Azoarcus sp. KH32C: one gene and its partner. The protein of the gene in region 1 binds, or shares a complex with, the protein of each later gene. Links are inferred from orthologs where the notes say so. Each region holds a gene or a part of one and is shown on either strand. Other genes may lie near its edges.

Region 1 (8,666 bases):
GGAGGGGACGATGGGACGCGCGATTCTGGTCATCGAGGACGAGGCGGTCCTCGGCAAGAACATCCGGATTTATCTCGAGCGCAGTGCCTACGACGTGCGGGTCGCGGAGACGGCGGAGGAGGGGCTCGCGCTGCTCGACGTCTTCAAGCCCGACGCCGTCGTGCTCGATTTCAACCTGCCGGGCATCAACGGGCTCGATGCGCTAGCGCGCCTACGGGCTTTCGACCGTCATTTGCCGGTCATCATGATCACCGGGCACGGCAGCGTCGAATTGGCGGTCGAAGCGATGAAGGCCGGTGCGCGCGACTTCCTGACCAAGCCCGTCGCCCTCGCAAAACTCAAGTTGTTGATCGACAAGTCATTCAAGGAAACCCAGCGCGACAGTGCGCTCGATTACTACCAGCAGCGCGAGGCCGATGCGGCGGATCTCACGAGCCTGTTCGGCGAATCCCCGCCGATGCGCACGCTCAAGCAGACCTTGCGGCAATTGCTCGACGCGGAGTCGCAGTTGCAGGACGCGGATGCGCCGGCAGTGCTGGTGCTGGGCGAGACGGGCACGGGCAAAGAGCTCGTCGCGCGGGCGCTGCATTACAACGGTCCCCGCCGGGATCGGCCCTTCGTCGAGCTGAACTGCGCGTCGATTCCGGCGCAACTGCTCGAATCCGAACTCTTCGGCTACGAGCGGGGGGCCTTCACCGACGCCCGCGAACGCAAGCTGGGGCTCGTGGAAACTGCGGAGGGCGGAACGCTGTTTCTCGACGAGATCGGCGACATGGACCTGGGCCTGCAGGCGAAGCTCCTCAAGCTGCTGGAAGAAAAGACGGTGCGGCGCATCGGCAGCCTGCGCGATCAGCGAGTCAACGTCCGGATCGTTGCCGCGACGCATCGGCCGATCGATGCATTGGTCGGGGAGGGGCGTTTCCGTGCGGACCTCTATTTCCGCCTGTGCGTCTTCCAGATCATGCTCCCACCGCTGCGCGACCGGGGCGACGATGTGCTGTCGCTCGCGCGCCACTTCATCTCGATCCACGCTGCGAGATACGGCAAGCGCGCGCCTTCGCTATCCCCGGCGGCCGAAGCGCTGATGCTGCGCCACCGCTGGCCGGGCAATGTCCGCGAACTGCGCAACGTCCTCGAACAGGCGGTGCTGCTCAACACCGGGCCGGTCATCGAGGCGTCCCAGTTGTCGCTGACGACGACCGCGGTGCCGCCCTCCGCCGCGACGACGCCGGACGTCGCGCAGACGGCGCAGGGGCGTGCCGATGCACCCGCGCAAACACTCGAAGATATCGAACGCCATGCGCTGCTCGATGCCCTCAAGCAGACCGGCTGGAACGTCTCGCGTGCGGCGCGCCTCCTCGGCGTCAGCCGGGACACGCTGCGCTACCGGATCGAGAAATGGGGGCTTTCGATGGACGCTTGATTCACTGCTGTTCGCGGAGAATGCAGTCTGCAAGCTCCGCGATGCCCGCGTCGCTCAGGTTGCTGCTGGCGAATATCGGCGCTTGCGGAAAGCGGACGAAATTGCGGTTCTGCGAACGCTGGTAGAGCGGATCGTAGTGCTTGTCGATGAACTCGGCGAAGAGCGTGTAGAGCTCGTGCTGGGCGGCCAGCGCCTTCCAGTTGGCCAGCGTTTCGTTGCTCTGCAGGCCCTGCAGGTAGTCGATCTTGTTTTGCAGATCGCTTACATCATCGCCGAGGTAGGCATAGTCCCGCACGAGGAAGTCGAGTCGCGCTTCGCGCGTCGCTTCGATCGCGACGCAGTGGCTTTCGCGCATGCGGGCCATCAGGACTTCGGGAACCTGGATGCGTCCGATCTTGCGGCTCTCGGCCTCGACGTAGACGGGACGAGCCGGGTCGAAGGTCCGCAACACGCCGTAGAGGTCCGTTTCGAAGGACTTCTGCGTCGGCTGCGGCCGGTCGGGCAGCGCTCCGAGCACAGAGCCTTTGTGGGCGGCGAGCTGTTCCAGATCCAGCACTTGCGCGCCAAGCCTGCCGAGCGCTTCGAGCACGCGGGTCTTGCCGCTTCCCGTCGCGCCGCAGATCACGCGAAAGTCGAACCGGCCGGGCAGGACGGCGAGTTCGTCGACGACCAGGTGGCGCCAGCTCTTGTAGCCGCCTTCGAGCTGGCAGGCGTCCCACCCGATCAGGCGCAGCCACGTGACGAAGGAGCCGCTGCGCTGGCCGCCGCGCCAGCAATAGACGAGCGGACGCCAGTTCTTCGGCTTGTCCTGGAAGCGCTCGCGCAGATGGCGCGCGATGTTCTCGGCGACCATCGCGGCGCCGATGCGGCGGGCTTCGAAGGCGGATTGCTGCTTGTAGATCGTGCCGACGATCGCCCGCTGCTCGTTGTCAAGGACAGGGCAACTGACGGCGCCGGGGATGCGGTCTTCGGCGAATTCGGCCGGGCTGCGGGCGTCGATGAACTCGTCAAATTCGGAGAGCTGTGCTACGGTCGCGAGGCCTTTTTTCATGCGTTGTCGCGGCTTTCGGCGTGCGCCGGATGGCCGGTTATTCCTTCAGGATGTCATGGATCAGATCAGACTTACGCAATTCTCCCACGGCGGCGGATGTGGCTGCAAAATCGCGCCGTCGGTGCTCTCGAAACTGCTCGCGCACGCACCCGCCGGCATCGTTCCGCCGGAACTGCTGGTCGGCACCGAAACGGCCGACGATGCGGCGGTGTATCGCCTCAACGAGCATCAGGCGATCGTCGCGACAACCGACTTCTTCACGCCGATCGTCGACGACCCCTTCGATTTCGGCCGCATCGCGGCGACGAACGCGCTGTCGGACGTCTACGCGATGGGCGGGCGCCCGATCATGGCGCTGGCGCTGGTGGGCATGCCGATCGACAAGCTGCCGCCGGAAGTGATCGGACGCATCCTCGAAGGGGGCGCATCGGTCTGTCGGGATGCAGGGATCCCGATCGCCGGCGGCCACTCGATCGACGTGCTGGAGCCGATCTACGGACTCGTCGGGCTGGGCGTCGTCGATCCGGCGCAGGTGAAGACCAACGCCGGTGCGCAGGCGGGCGACGTGCTGATCCTGACCAAGCCGCTCGGCGTCGGCATCCTGTCGGCCGGGCTGAAGAAAGGTGTGCTCGCGCCGGAGGGCTACGCCGAGATGCTGCGCTGGACCACGCTGCTCAATCGCGTCGGTGCGAGCCTGGCGGGCATGAATGGCGTGCATGCGGTCACGGACGTCACCGGATTCGGCCTTGCCGGTCATTTGCTGGAGATCTGCCGCGGCTCGCGCCTCGGGGCGCAAGTGTCCTTCGATGCGCTGCCGAAGATCGACACGGCCGTCCAGCTCGTGCGAGATGGGATCGCGACCGGCGCTTCGACGCGCAACTGGGCAAGCTACGGCGGCGAGGTCCGGCTTGCGGCGGACACGCCGGAATGGCAGCGCAAGCTCATCACCGACCCTCAGACCAGCGGCGGGCTGTTGATCGCGTGTGCGGAGGATAGCGTCGAAGCCGTGCTGGCTGCGGTGCGCGAGGAACAGGGCAACGAAGCGGCGGTGATCGGTCGCATGGTCGCCGGGGAACCGATGCTGCAGGTCGCTTGATGTGTCCGAATCAGTGCCTGATCAGCAAGGCGAGCTGTTTCCAGACCGTCTCGACGATCAGGGGCTGGGCTTCCGCCGTCGGGTGAATCCCGTCGGACTGGAAGAGTTCTCGCCGATCGGCGAATCCGTCCAGCAGGAAGGGCACAAGCGGGATCTTGTACTGATCGGCGAGGTCCGCGTAGGCTTGCTGGAAGCGCCGCGTGTAGGCCGGTCCGTAGTTCGGCGGCAGCCGCATTCCGACCAGAAGTACGCGGGCGCCCTGGCGGCGGGCAAGCTCGATCATCGCGGCGAGGTTCTCCTCCATCAGGTCGGGCTTGAGACCCCGCAGGCCGTCGTTTGCGCCGAGTTCGAGGATCAGGTAGTCGGGCCTGTGGCGTTCGAGCGCAGCGGGCAGGCGTGAGCGTCCTCCGGCGGTGGTTTCGCCGCTCACGCTCGCATTGACGACGGAATGACGGAACCCTTCGCGCTCCAATCGCGTCTGCAACAAGGTGGGCCAGTCCTGCTTCGGTTGCAGGCCGTAGCCAGCCGACAGGCTGTCGCCCCATACCAGGATCGTCGCCGCATCGACGTGCGCGCATGTCACCAACGCAAAGAAGATGAATACGATGGATCGCAGCGGCATTGAATTCTCCATTCCGGTCATAGAGGTGGCGGGACTCGCGAAACGCGTGGACCTGGGCGCGGGGCAGGGAACGCTGGAGATTCTGAAGGATGTTTCGTTCGCCGTGGAGCGCGGCGCATCGGTCGCGATCGTCGGCGCGTCGGGTTCCGGGAAATCCACGCTGCTGGGATTGCTCGCCGGGCTGGATGTTCCAAGCGAAGGCAGCGTGCGCATACGTGGCACCGATATCTTTACGCTCGACGAAGACGCGCGGGCCGCCTTGCGCGGCGAGGCCGTCGGATTCGTCTTCCAGTCCTTCCAACTGCTGCCCGCGCTGACGGCGCTGGAGAATGTGATGCTGCCGCTGGAGCTCGCCGGAAATCGCAATGCCTTGGCGATCGCCCGCCAATGGCTGGAGCGCGTCGGCCTCGGGGAACGGCTGCGGCATTACCCGCGCCAATTGTCGGGCGGCGAGCAGCAGCGCGTGGCCCTCGCGCGGGCCTTTGCGCCGAATCCGCAGTTGTTGCTGGCCGACGAGCCGACCGGCAATCTGGATGCCGTGACGGGCGAGAGCGTCATCGAACTGATGTTCTCGCTGAATCGCGAAGCGGGCACGACGCTGATCCTCGTCACCCACGACGAGTCGCTCGCCGCGCGCTGCAGTCGGGTCCTGCACATGCATGCCGGACGGCTCAGCGGAGCGATCGAGCACGCCTGAAGCGCGTCAGGCGGCGCTGATGCGGATTGTGCGCAATACGCGGCTTGCCGTATCGACGCCTGAGCGAACGGCCGACTCCAGCGTCGCAGGATACTCCGATTCCAGGTAGTCGCCAGCGAGCCACAGGCCGGCCACGGGCGTTTGCGGGCCCGGGCGCATCAGTCCCGGACGGCAGGCGAAGGTCGCGCGTCTCTCGGTGATCACCTGCGACCACTCGGGGCTCGGCAGGCGCACGTCGAGTTCCTGCTCCAACTGGCGATGGACGGCGAGAAGGAGTTCGTCACGGCTCAATCCCTCGTGCGGGCCATGAGCGCTGATCACGCAGGCGACGAGCCCCGGTTGCCCCCCGAGTTGCCCGCGGTCGAAAGCCCACTGAGCCGGTCCGCGCGCGAGCCCGATCATCGGAAAGGGCAGGTGGCAAGTCGGACCCATTGCAAGATAGACGGTCGTGATCGGTTCGTTGGGCAGCCCCTCGATCATCGTTGCAAGCCGATCACAGTCGCCTACCGTGCGCAGGAGTCCTCCGGCGTGATGCGGCGCGGTCGCGAGGACCACTTGGTCGTAGACCTGGCGCGACGAGGGGTCGCCTTCGAGGCGGAAGCCTTCGTCGACGCGTTGGATCGCTTCTACCGGCGTTCCCGTGCGCAACTTGCCTCGCCGAACCGCGAGGTAGCGGGCCGCCGGGACAGGGAAGAGCTCCGAGAGGTCGACGCGGGGGATCAGCAGTTCGCTCGCCGCGGCGCCCGCGGCAAGGCTGTCACGCAGGACATTGGCGAAGATCTGTGCCGACGCCTCGCCGATCGGCGTGTTCAACGCCGCAACGCACAGCGGCTCCCAGACCAGCTTCACGAGATGCGTGGTCTGACGCGTCTCGCGCATCAGTCCCGCGACCGTCAGATCCGGCGCGACGCGAAAGGTGCGCTTCTTGAGCGCCCGCATTAGCCTGAGCATTGCGAGCCGGTCCGCCCACTGCAGCCCTTTTGCGGTGACTAGTCCGACCGCCAGATGCAGCGGGGCGGGCAGGCGGGCCGCCTGCAGATGGAGTGCCCCGGGCGTGTGCAGGGTCAGCGGCAGATGCGCGAGCTGTTTGGGAGAGCCTCCGGTCAGACGCAGCAGGCGCAGCAGCTCCGAATAGGCGCCGAGCAAGATGTGCTGGCCGTTGTCGACGCGCCAGCCGTCCTTGTTGACGACCCGCGCCCGCCCGCCGAGCGTGTGCGAGCGATCGAAGACCGTCACCTGCACGCGCCGTCGTGCGAGTTCCACCGCGCAGGCCAGTCCGGCATAGCCTGCGCCAATCACCGCAACGTGCTGACTCACGCGATTTCCCTCTGCGCTAGCGAGCCTTACGCCCGCAGCCAGGTTGATCCGGCAAGCCACAGCTTGCGGATCGGGGTCAGCGACGTGCGGCGATCGAGCACCAGGAAGCCGTCGCGTTCGATTTCGCGCAGCAGCGTGCGGTAGATCGCGGCCATCACGAGGCCCGGGCGCTGGCTCTTGCGGTCGCCGCGCGGCAGATGCGCGAAAGCCTGATCGTAATACTGTTCCGCACGTTGGGCCTGGAAGCGCATGAGTTCGACAAAGTTGTCGTCGTGGCGCGCGTCCATGATCTGCTTGGCCGGAACGTTGAAGCGTTGCAGATCCTCGATCGGCAGGTAGATGCGGCCGCGCCGCGCGTCCTCGCCGACGTCGCGGATGATGTTCGTGAGCTGGAAGGCCATCCCGAGATCGTGTGCGTACTTCAGCGTCTGCCGATCCTCGTAGCCGAAGATTTCCGCCGCGAGCAGTCCGACGACGCTCGCCACTCGATAACAATAGAGTTGCAGTCCCTTGAAGTCGAGGTAACGGGTCTGCGTGAGATCCATTTCCATGCCGTCGATGATTTCGAGCAGCTGCTCCTTCGGCAGGTTGAAACGTCCGATGACGTCCTTCAATGCCAAGCCGACCGGGTGCGTCGGCTGCCCACCGTAGGTGAGGGCGATCTCCTTGCGCCACCATTCGAGCTTCGTCTGCGCGACCTGCACGTCGTGGCATTCGTCGACGACATCGTCGACCTCGCGGCACAGGGCATAGAGCGCGACAATCGCCTGCCGCCGCTCGGGCGGAAGGAAGAGGAAGCTGTAATAGAAGCTCGAGCCGCTCTTGGCAGCCTTGTCCTGGCAGTAGTCGTGGGGATTCATCGGATACCTTTGTAATTCAGCGCGCGCCACACGAGTCGCGGCCAGTCGGATTTTGTCAGCGTCGGGCGCCGCCGGAAAACGTCGAAACGCACCGCCTCGATGCGTTCGAGGATGTGCAGGCCGCCGAGCACGACGAGGCGCAGCTCCCAGCCGATGCGGCCGGGTAGATCGCGGGCGAGAGGCGCGCCCTCGAGCATCATCGCGCGCGCCCGCTGGACCTGGAACGCCATCAGGGCCCGCCAGGCGTCGTCGCAGAGCGCCGCTTGGAGATACTCTTCGGTCACGCCGAACCGCTGCATGTCATCGAGCGGGACGTAGATGCGATGCTTTTGCCAGTCGACAGCGACGTCCTGCCAGAAGTTGATCAACTGCAGGCTCGTGCAGATCAGATCCGAACGCCGCAGGTTGTCAGGCGTGGCGGCCCGGTACAGGTGCAGCATCAGGCGGCCGACCGGGTCTGCCGAGCGGCGGCAGTAGTCGCGGAGTTCGTCGAAGTCCGCGTAACGGGTCTTCCCCACGTCCTGGCTGAAGGCGTCGAGCAGATCCCGGAAGCATTGCAGCGGGAGCGCGTGATCGCGGACCGCGACGCCCAGGCGCGCGAAGAGGCGGGCGAGCGAGGGATCGCGCGGCGCTTCGCCGCGGCCGAGCAGGTTGAGTTCGTTCCGGTAGTCGTTGAGACGCGCCAGTCGTGCGATCGGTGCTGCGTCACCTTCATCGGCCACGTCGTCGGCGCCGCGCGCGAAGGCGTAGATCGCCTCCACCGGCTCACGCAGGTGGGGTGGCAGCAACAGCGACGCGACAGGGAAGTTCTCGTAATGATCGACGGACATGGGCGCGGCGCAGTATACGCGATAGCACATTGCAAGCCGTCGTTACCGCGCAGTCAGGAGGCGATTCAGTCGTCCATGATCTCGTCGTCGGGGGCGAGGCCGCGATCGGAGCTGCGTCGACCCCTGGTCGGGACACCGGATTCGACGACACAATTGCGCCCCTCGCGCTTCGCCTGGTAGCAGGCGGTGTCGGCGGCGATCAGGATCTCGGCGGGATCGGACTGCCTGCCGTCGACGTAGGTGATGCCGATGCTGGCACCGATCGAGAAGACATTGCCGTGCCACTCGAATCGGTAATCCGCCACGCTTTCGCACAAGCCTTCGGCCAGCCGCAATGCATCTTCGCGTGAGCAATCATGCAGGATCAGCGCGAACTCGTCTCCGCCGACACGACATAGCGTGTCCTGTTCGCGGATGCGAGACTGGATCAGCTCCGCAATGCGCATCAGCAATTCGTCACCGGCCGCATGACCGCAGGTGTCGTTGACGATCTTGAAGCGGTCGAGGTCGATGAAGCACAGCGCCCCATGGTCACTCGCGCGGCGTCGCGATGCGGCGACGCACTCTTCGATCCGCTGTTCGAAGACGCGGCGGTTCGGCAGCCCGGTCAGCGGGTCGTGCGTCGCCTGGTAGGCAAGCTGGGCCGTCGCGTCGTCGATGCGCGACTGCATCGTACGGTGATTCTCGGAGATGGCCCGCGCCATCGCGTTGAAGCCTTTTTCCAGCGCAGCGAGCTCCGGGTTGTTGGCGCCTTCGGTAATTTCGACGTC
Region 2 (8,828 bases), 720 kb from region 1 along the record:
CACAAAATCGCGCGACAAACGCGCGGCGGTCACGACCGTCGTGAAATGCACCGATACCGTGTCGTCGATATCGGCCGCGTAACCTCCAGCCATCGCCACGGCGACCGGTATGCCGCGACCGAAGCACCGCCCGAGTACGAGTTGGTCGCGCGCCGCGAGGCCGTCGAAGGTCAAGGCGAGACGACCCAGTCGATCCCCTTCGAAGGGGTCCGCACCGGCCAGATAGATCACGAGATCCGGCTCGAAGCGCGAAAACAGGTCGGACAAAGCATCGTTCAAGGCCGCGAGATAGGCGCTGTCGCCGGTGCCGTCCGGCAGTTCGACGTCGAGATCCGACACCGCCTTGCGGAAGGGGAAATTCTTGGCGCCATGGAGGCTCAAGGTGAACAGATCCCGGCGCCCCGCGAGGATCGTCGCCGTTCCGTCCCCCTGATGGACGTCGCAGTCGACGACCGCCACCTTGCGCGCAAGCCCCTCCGCCTGCATCGCCAGCGCGGCGATCGCCGCGTCGTTGAACACGCAGAAGCCCGAACCGAAGTCCCGGTGCGCGTGATGCGTGCCGCCGGCGAGATTCGCCGAGCATCCCTCGGTGAGGGCACGCCGGCAGGCCGCGAGCGTCGCACCGGCGGACCGTCGCGAGCGTTCGATCATCTGCGGCGTCCAGGGAAACCCGATGCGCCGCTGCTCGGCCGGTTCGAGCCTTCCGCTCGCGGCGCGTGACAGGTATCCCGCATCGTGGGCCCGTAGGATTTCGGTGTCGCTCGCGGCGGTCGGAACGATGAAATCCGATTCGCCGAAATGCCCCGAAGCGGCCAGGCGTGCGCGCAGGCGCGAATATTTCTCCATCGGAAACCGATGCCCCGGCGGCAGCGGCAGCACGAAGTGGTCGGCGTAGAAGAGTTTCACTTCAAGGTGTCCGGTCCATGCAATGGCGGAATGGTCCACGAATTCCCCGTGCCGCGGCAAGAACGATCGAAGCGGATTCGACGGGCGTTGCAGGGCCGTTTAAACTGAAACGTCCCACGCACGAAGAATCGCTGGAACAGGTGAAAGACATGAGCATCCATGACACGATCCGCCGGTGTCACCCCCGACTCATCGAAATCCGCCGCGACATCCACGCCCATCCTGAACTCGCGTTCGCCGAGCATCGCACGGCCGAACTCGTCGCTGCCCATCTCGAAGGACTCGGCCTCGAAGTGCATCGCGGCGTCGGCGGTACCGGCGTCGTCGGAACGCTGCGATCCGGACGCGGCCTGCGCGCGATCGGGCTACGCGCCGACATGGACGCCTTGCCGATCCATGAACGCAACGAATTCGCACACAAGTCGCGCCGCCAGGGATGCATGCATGCCTGCGGGCACGACGGGCACACGACGATGCTGCTCGGAGCGGCTGAAGTGCTCGCCGCTCACCCGGATTTCGACGGCACCGTGCATTTCGTTTTCCAGCCGGCCGAGGAAGGCGAGGGCGGTGCCGACGCGATGGTCAACGACGGTCTGTTCGATCGTTTCCCGATGGAGTCGATCTTCGGCCTGCACAACTGGCCCGGATTGCCCTCAGGGCAGTTTGCCGTGCATCCCGGCGCAGTGATGGCGAGTGCGGACCGCTTCGACATCGAGATCCGGGGCCATGGCGCACACGCCGCGATGCCGCACCTCGGGACGGATTCCATCGTCGCGGGCGCCGCGCTCGTGCAGGCGATCCAATCTATCGTCAGTCGCACGCTCGATCCGACCGATTCGGCGGTCGTCTCGGTGACCCAGTTCCACGCCGGGGAGGCCTACAACGTGATCCCCGATCGCGCCCAACTCTGCGGCACGGTGCGTGCCTTCAGCGAGGCCGTTCAGGAGCGCGTCGAGGCCTCGCTGCAGCGCCTGTGCGAGGGCGTGGCCGCTGCGCACGGTGTCGAGATCGTCCTCACATATCGCCGCGGTTACCCTCCGACGATCAACACGGCCGACGAAGCGGCCGTGTGTGCGGAAGTCGCCGGTGCATTGGCGGGCGGAGCGGGCGTCGTGACCAACGCACGCCCGAGCATGGGCGCCGAGGATTTCGCCTTCTATCTGCGTCACAAGCCCGGCTGCTATGTCTGGCTCGGCAACGGTCCGGGCGAGGGCGGCTGCACGCTGCACAATCCGCATTACGATTTCAACGACGAGGTAATTCCGGTCGGCGTTGCATACTGGGTCGAGCTCGCGCGCCGAATCCTGAGACGCGCCTGACGCCCGCAGACTGAACCTTCTTCTTCGCAAGGCGTCGATCCGCTCATGAATACACTGCGGCTTGCCTTGCGGATGATGGTGCGCGACCTGCGCGCCGGGGAACTCCATCTGCTCGGGCTGGCGATCGTCGTTGCGGTCGCCGCGCTGACCAGCGTCGGCTTTCTCGGCGATCGCGTCTCCCGCGCCCTCGATCGCGAAGCGAACCAGCTATTGGGCGGCGACCTGTTGCTGCGGGCGGATCATCCATGGAGCGGCGAGATCACGACGGAAGCGCGGCGGCGTGATCTGGGAATGGTCGGCAGCATTCTCTTCACGAGCATGGTAAGCAGCGATTCAGGTGCCCAGCTCGCCGCCGTGAAGGTCGTCGAGAGCGGCTACCCCTTGCGCGGAAGCGTCCGCATCGCCAGCGGACCGAACCAGCCCGATATCGTCGCCGGACGTGTTCCCGAGCGTGGCGAAGTGTGGCTCGACGAGCGTCTCCTCTCGGGACTGGGCGTCTCGGTCGGCGATCGGGTCGGGCTCGGGGAGCTCGAGTTTCGAGTCGGCGGGATGGTCACCTTCGAGTCCGACCGGGGCGCGAACTTCTTCAGCCTGCTGCCCCGTGCGATGTTCAATGCGGCCGACCTTCCAGCCAGCGGCCTGCTGGTCGAAGGCAGCCGGGCCACGTGGCGCCTGCACCTCGCCGGGAGTCCCGATGCCATCGCGGGATTCGAGGCCTGGGCAAAGGGGCACCTTGGCCGGGGTGAGGCGATCGAGACCATCGACAACGCCCGCCCGGAAGTGCGCACTGCGCTCGATCAGGCCCAGCGCTTTCTCCGTCTCGCTGCGCTCCTCGCCGTGATCCTCGCGGCCGTCGCGGTGGGCCTCTCCGCCCGTCGATTCATGCGCCGGCACCTCGACGCATGTGCCGTCATGCGCTGTCTCGGCGCGCGACAGCGCCAGGTCATGGCCATCGTTCTGGGCGAATTCGTGTTGTTCGGTCTTGCCGCAGCCGTCCTGGGAACGCTAATCGGTTGGGCTGTCCACCAGGGACTTGTCAGCCTGGCGTTGAAGTCGATCGTCGGCGAGTTGCCCGCCCCGTCGTTTCGCCCGCTCCTCTACGGACTTTCGATCGCTCTGGTATTGCTGACCGGTTTTGTCTTCCCGCAAGTTCTGCGTCTTCGACACGTCCCGACGCTGCGCGTCCTGCGTCGCGAAATCGTGCCGCTGGAGGCTCGTAGCGCTGCGGCCTGGCTCGTCGGCGGGGCCTCCCTGGTTGCGGTCATCTTCTGGATGGCAGGGGAGTTCCGGTTGGGGGCCCTGGTTTCCGGTGGCTTCGCGCTGGCGCTCGGCCTTTTCTCCGCGATTGCGTGGGGCCTGCTCCTGCTGCTCGGCCGCCTGAGGGGAGCGGGAAGCATGCGAGGCAGCGGCTGGCGCTACGGCTTGGCGGCATTGGTCCGCCGCAAGGGTTCGACAATCGTCCAGGTCAGTGCAATCGGCGTCGGCATGACCGCCCTCGTGCTCCTGACGCTCGTGCGTGGAGACTTGCTCGACTCCTGGCGGCGGATGTCGCCGCCCGACGCTCCCAACCGCTTCGTCATCAACATCCAGCCCGACCAGCGCGAGTCGCTCGCGCAGTTCTTCGCCGAGCATCGAATGACTGCTCCAGCGATCCTGCCGATGATTCGGGGACGCCTGACCGCCATAAACGGCCGGGAGGTGCGGCCGGAGGATTACGCGGAAGATCGGACCCGGCGTCTGGCCGAGCGCGAATTCAACCTGAGCTATGGCACCTCGCCGCCGGAAGGAAACTCCATCGTCGCCGGCACTTGGCACGGCAATGATACGGCTCCCCAGTTCTCGGTCGAGCAAGGTCTCGCCGAGACTTTCCTGCTCAAGGTGGGCGACCGCGTGCGTTTCACCGTGGCCGGCCGCGCGGTCGAGGCGCCGATTACAAGCGTGCGCAGGCTCGAGTGGGACTCGATGCGGGTCAATTTCTTCTTCATCGCCGGCGCGGGGATGCTCGAAAACGACCCCGCCAGCCTGATCACGAGTTTCCGCCAACCGGAGAACGACAAGGGGCTGACCCAGGACCTGGTCCGCCGCTTCCCGAACTTCTCGGTGATCGATGTCGACGCCGTGATCGGACAGTTGCGAGCCTTGACCGACCAGCTGGTCTTGGTCGTCCAGTTCGTCTTCATTTTCGCCCTCGTGGCCGGCTTCGTCGTGCTGTTTGCGGCACTGGAATCGACCCACGACGAGCGGGAGTTCGAACTCGCGATGCTGCGTACGCTTGGCGCCCGTAACCGGCAGATGCGTCAGGCGATCCTTGCAGAATTCAGTATGTTGGGGATGGTGGCGACACTGATGGCCGTCGGCGGAGCGTCGACCATCGGCTGGGGCCTGGGACGGCAAGTGTTCAAGATCGCCTATACGCCGGACCCACTCGGGTCGATGCTCGTCGTCACTGTGGGAACGGCTGCCGTGGTCCTGGGGGGCTGGGCTGGGATGAGAAAACTGCTCCGGCGGACACCGTTGGCGGTACTGCGTAATCCGTAGGAGGGTATCTACGGAGTCCTTATCGTGATTTGAGGTCGGATTTAATTCTCAAATTAGGGACATCAGTGCATGCAGTTTTGCTAAAAATGAGAAGGGCCCGTCATTGACGGGCCCTTCGTGTTGACGTATCAGCCGATTACTTGACGTGGCAAGTCAGGCAAATTGTGCTGCCTTCCGGGGTGACGCGCAGGAAGGTCGGAAGGAACTTGGTTCCCACTCCAGCCGATGGTACCCCGTGCGGATCATGGCAGGAGGCGCATTCAACCTCATAGCCGTCGCCCGAATCGTAGAACCGCAGCTCGTTCTTGTCCGGACGGGAGTTGCCGTTCGTGTCGAAGAACTTGACGCTGCCCTTGGTGGTGGTATTCGGATTCCAGTCGGTCCCGGTCGGGAATTTCACACCCACCGGGTGATCATTGGACAAGTCGGTTCCAATTGCGAAGACGCTAAAGTCTGTTGCGCCGTTTTCCAGGCCGGGACTATGACAGGAGAGGCAGCCCGCTGGGCTGAGGGCGTTGTGCGAAGTAGCTTTCGCGATTGCCCGGGCCGGCTTCGGCCATGTGTTCAGGAACGTGTTGTCCTGAGTCGTCATTTGGGCCGCATTCCATCCGCCACTGCCTGGCATGTTTACGATGGAGTCGATCGCCGTTTGACCGTCGTGGCACGAAAGACAGGTAAGGGAGTTCGGCCCGGGTTGCGTGACCGTGCCGCTGAGACTTTGCTGGTTATAGAGCGTGTAGCCGCCCGTAGGGGTCTTGTTAGTGCGGTTCCACAGCGGAGCGGCGAGTGTCGTGTTGGCGCCGTGCGGAGTGTGGCAGTACACGCATACCTGCATGTAATCGTTCCGGACGAAGTCCATGAATTCGGCGGCCGGTTGATTGCCATCCGTCGTGTCTCTTTGCGTCAGGTTGTGCCGAGTGTTGCTGATCGTTCCCATGTTCGAGAACTTCGTCGGAACGTCGCCGTCCGACAATGCGTCCATTGCTGGCAGGACGGTCGCCAATGCAAGGCATGCCGAGAGAATTTTCTTTTTTGTCATGGGTGACACCCTGAAATTTGATGTGGCGGTTCTCGTTCCCGAAGTATTTTTTTACTTCATTGGCATTTTAAGCAATTTTCAATCCACCTATGATCTCAAGGCCCCGCGCAGTTCACTGCGGCTTTTCTGGCCGGTAGACCTCGACCTTCAGGTGGTATTGGTCTGCAACGTAGAGTCGTCCCGTTTCATCGACTGCTATCCCTGCAATCAATCCGAATTGGCCCGGCACATTGCGCAGGCTCGGTTCGCCTAGCCACATAAGCAATTCCCCTGCCGGGCTGAAGATCTGGACGTTGTTGAATGAAGCGTCCGAGACGTAGATGTTTCCGTCCTGATCCGCGCTAATGCTTCGCGGGCGGGAAAATTGGCCGATGCCATTGCCTACGCTTCCGAACATTCCCTTGAAATTGCCCTCGAGATCGAAGGTCTGGACGCGAAAATTCCCGGAGTCGAGAACAAGCAGTGACCCGCGAGTAACGGTTGCTGCCAAGGGAATGCTTACGCGGCCGGGGGCTGACCCACGCGGGCCAATGCGGAATAGCTCGCGGTTGTCCGGGGAATAAGCGATGACTTTGTGATCATTGCCGTCCACCGTGCCACGGTCGACTATGAATATCTTCTGGCCGTCGTCGCTAACGGCGACTCCCGATGGCTTGGAGAGCTCCTTCGGGTTGCCGACTGCATACATGAAGAGGCCAAGGGAGTCATATACCATGACCTGATGTCTCTTCGCGTCGAGCACGTAGACGTTGTTCTCTCCGTCGATGGCGAGGGAGGTGGGGCTCGTGACGTTGTTGGGTTCGCGAACCCCGATCTGAAATACTCGCCCACGGGGTACGTCGAATACGACGATCGAGTTTGTGGGGGGGTCGGCGACGTAGATCCTGCCGTTCCGAGCGGCAAGGGCGGATGGCTTGCGGTACGCGGGCTCTCCAGGTTTGCTCGAAGGGCCCGTGAGCATCTGTTTCAAGCGTTCGTCTTCGGTCAGGGGACGAATGTCATACTGATTGCGGAGTTGAGTCTCGTAGCGAAACCTGGGATCCGCGGGGGCGGCCGGCCAGACGAGTTGAATCTTTGGTTCTTTCTCGCTATTCGTTGTGCCCCCCTGATAGGCGCAACCAGTCATGGCTAGTCCAAGAGCGAGTGCAAGGGTGCCTGTCAGGAGGCGGGTCGCGGCGAGTGTCTGAGCAGTTCGGGCTTGGTTTGGTTGAGGCATCTTTCGGAACAGTCGTTTTGTCCGGGGGAGGGGCGCTGCGGCCCCTGGCATCGCGTCGGCGGATAGTTCTTGTGGCGCGATGGACGTCATCTCGGAATCGGGCGCCGATGCGCGCATCCCGACAAGCAAGTCCCTTGCCCGGTCTTCGGATCCGGGCAAGGAGAACGACAGTGGAATCGAGTTCGGCGGAGGGGATGGGGGCTTTCAGCCCCCGATGTACGACATCTCGATCTTCCGCAGCCCAGCAGTGTTCGCTGTTCGGATCTCGGAGTAATGGTCTTCCCGAGCGGACCAGACGTTTGCGATCGCGCGGTCGAGTTCTTCGTCGCTGGCGCCGGCGCGCAGCAGTTCCCGCAGGTCGTGTCCCTGCTGGGCAAAGAGGCAGGTGTAGAGCTTGCCTTCGGTCGAAAGCCGGATTCGCGTGCAGGTCGAGCAGAAGGCCTGCGTGACGGAGGAGATCACGCCGATTTCCCCTTGTCCGTCGACATAGCGCCACCGCTCCGCCACTTCGCCCGTGTAGTTGGGTTCTATGGGTTCGACCGGAAAGACTTCGTTGATGCGCGCGATGACTTCGCGCGACGGTAGGACCGCGCTCATTTCCCAGCCGTTCGAGCTGCCGACGTCCATGAACTCGATGAAGCGCAGAATGTGGCCGGAACCCCGGAAATGGCGCGCCATGTCCACGATCCCGTGATCGTTCACCCCGCGCTTGACCACCATGTTGACCTTGATCGGGGCGAGTCCGGCTCGCTCTGCCGCCTCGATCCCCTGCAGAACTGCGGCGACGGGGTAGTCGGCGTCGTTCATCGCGCGGAAGGTTGCGTCGTCGATCGCGTCGAGGCTCACCGTAACTCGGTGCAGTCCGGCGTCACGCAGTGTGCGGGCCATGCGTGGAAGGAGGACTCCATTCGTCGTGAGCGTGAGCTCCAGGCCCTCGATCTCGGTGAGCATCGCGACCAGATTCTCGACATGCTTGCGCAACAGCGGTTCGCCGCCCGTGATGCGGATCTTCTGTACTCCCCGGGCAGCGAAAGCGCGGGCAACGCGAGTGATTTCTTCGAAGGAGAGGAGTTCCTTGCGCGGCAGGAAGGGGTAGTCGGCGCCGAAGACGGACCGGGGCATGCAATAGACGCAGCGGAAATTGCAGCGATCGGTGACGGAAATCCGCAGATCATGGACGGCGCGTCCTCGCCGGTCATGCAGTGGCATACCCGGATTCGGTATGATGATGCCTTCGGACGCGATGGGCTGGGCGTTGGCGAGGTGGATTGGAATGAATTTCATTGCATTTTTGGATGCGGGCGCCACAATGCAAGGGGAAGGAGTTGCAGAGAGTCGTCTGGGCTGACAGCTGTTTGGACGATTATCGGCAGCGTTGCGTTCCACTGCAAGGGTGAGATGTGAATCTACGCTTGGTGCCACGCTGGATTTGCGAGACCGCTTACGTATTTGTCTCAGCTGGCGAGGAACCGTTTTGTGGGATACAAAACTAAAGTAGTAGATCTTGCGTGAATTGACCTCAATTGGATGCCGCATTCCCTATGTCTTCAAGCGCAATTGAAATCCCTGTCGCTGAACTCTTCGCAAAGTTTCCGCATCTCCGGAAGATCGAGGCGATGTGGGGGTCGGCGGAGTGCCGGAAGCTGCTTTTCCAGCTGATGACTGATACGCGAGGCGGGACCCGCCAAGGGTTTCCGAAGGAGCATGCTCTGACGCTGATGCGCCTGATGATGGAGCATGACCGCAAATTTCCGCAGTTCGAGCACGTGATTGCATTGCAGGAAGATTCCCGGTGGGGCGATGTCTCGCG

What was found.
Region 2: the proteins of AZKH_RS10945 (region 1) and AZKH_RS14235 are in contact, whole or in part, in a cryo-EM structure (PDB 9GE8), measured with the Escherichia coli proteins. The link is inferred for Azoarcus sp. KH32C from one-to-one orthologs.

What each region holds. Positions count from the first base shown.
Region 1 is NC_020516.1:2,515,785-2,524,450, forward strand. What follows is about bases 3,083-6,032. They hold AZKH_RS10945 (ABC transporter ATP-binding protein), read left to right. Parts: upstream 3,083-4,175; coding sequence 4,176-4,889; downstream 4,890-6,032. Other genes in these bases: selD (selenide, water dikinase SelD), read left to right, coding at 3,083-3,570; AZKH_RS10940 (arylesterase), read right to left, coding at 3,581-4,192; hpnE (hydroxysqualene dehydroxylase HpnE), read right to left, coding at 4,896-6,032. Also shown: AZKH_RS10925 (sigma-54 dependent transcriptional regulator), read left to right, coding at 11-1,423; tRNA 2-selenouridine(34) synthase MnmH, read right to left, coding at 1,425-2,474; more of selD, read left to right, coding at 2,530-3,082; more of hpnE, read right to left, coding at 6,033-6,206; presqualene diphosphate synthase HpnD, read right to left, coding at 6,233-7,066; squalene synthase HpnC, read right to left, coding at 7,063-7,896; AZKH_RS10965 (GGDEF domain-containing protein), read right to left, coding at 7,962-8,666.
Region 2 is NC_020516.1:3,231,657-3,240,484, reverse strand. The notes cover bases 1,905-5,016. They hold AZKH_RS14235 (ABC transporter permease), read left to right. Parts: upstream 1,905-2,270; coding sequence 2,271-4,763; downstream 4,764-5,016. Other genes in these bases: AZKH_RS14230 (cytochrome c3 family protein), read right to left, coding at 4,900-5,016; AZKH_RS14240 (M20 aminoacylase family protein), read left to right, coding at 1,905-2,225. In the rest of the region: AZKH_RS14245 (histone deacetylase), read right to left, coding at 1-906; more of AZKH_RS14240, read left to right, coding at 1,056-1,904; more of AZKH_RS14230, read right to left, coding at 5,017-5,802; AZKH_RS14225 (hypothetical protein), read right to left, coding at 5,915-6,928; GTP 3',8-cyclase MoaA, read right to left, coding at 7,223-8,302; AZKH_RS14215 (hypothetical protein), read left to right, coding at 8,542-8,828.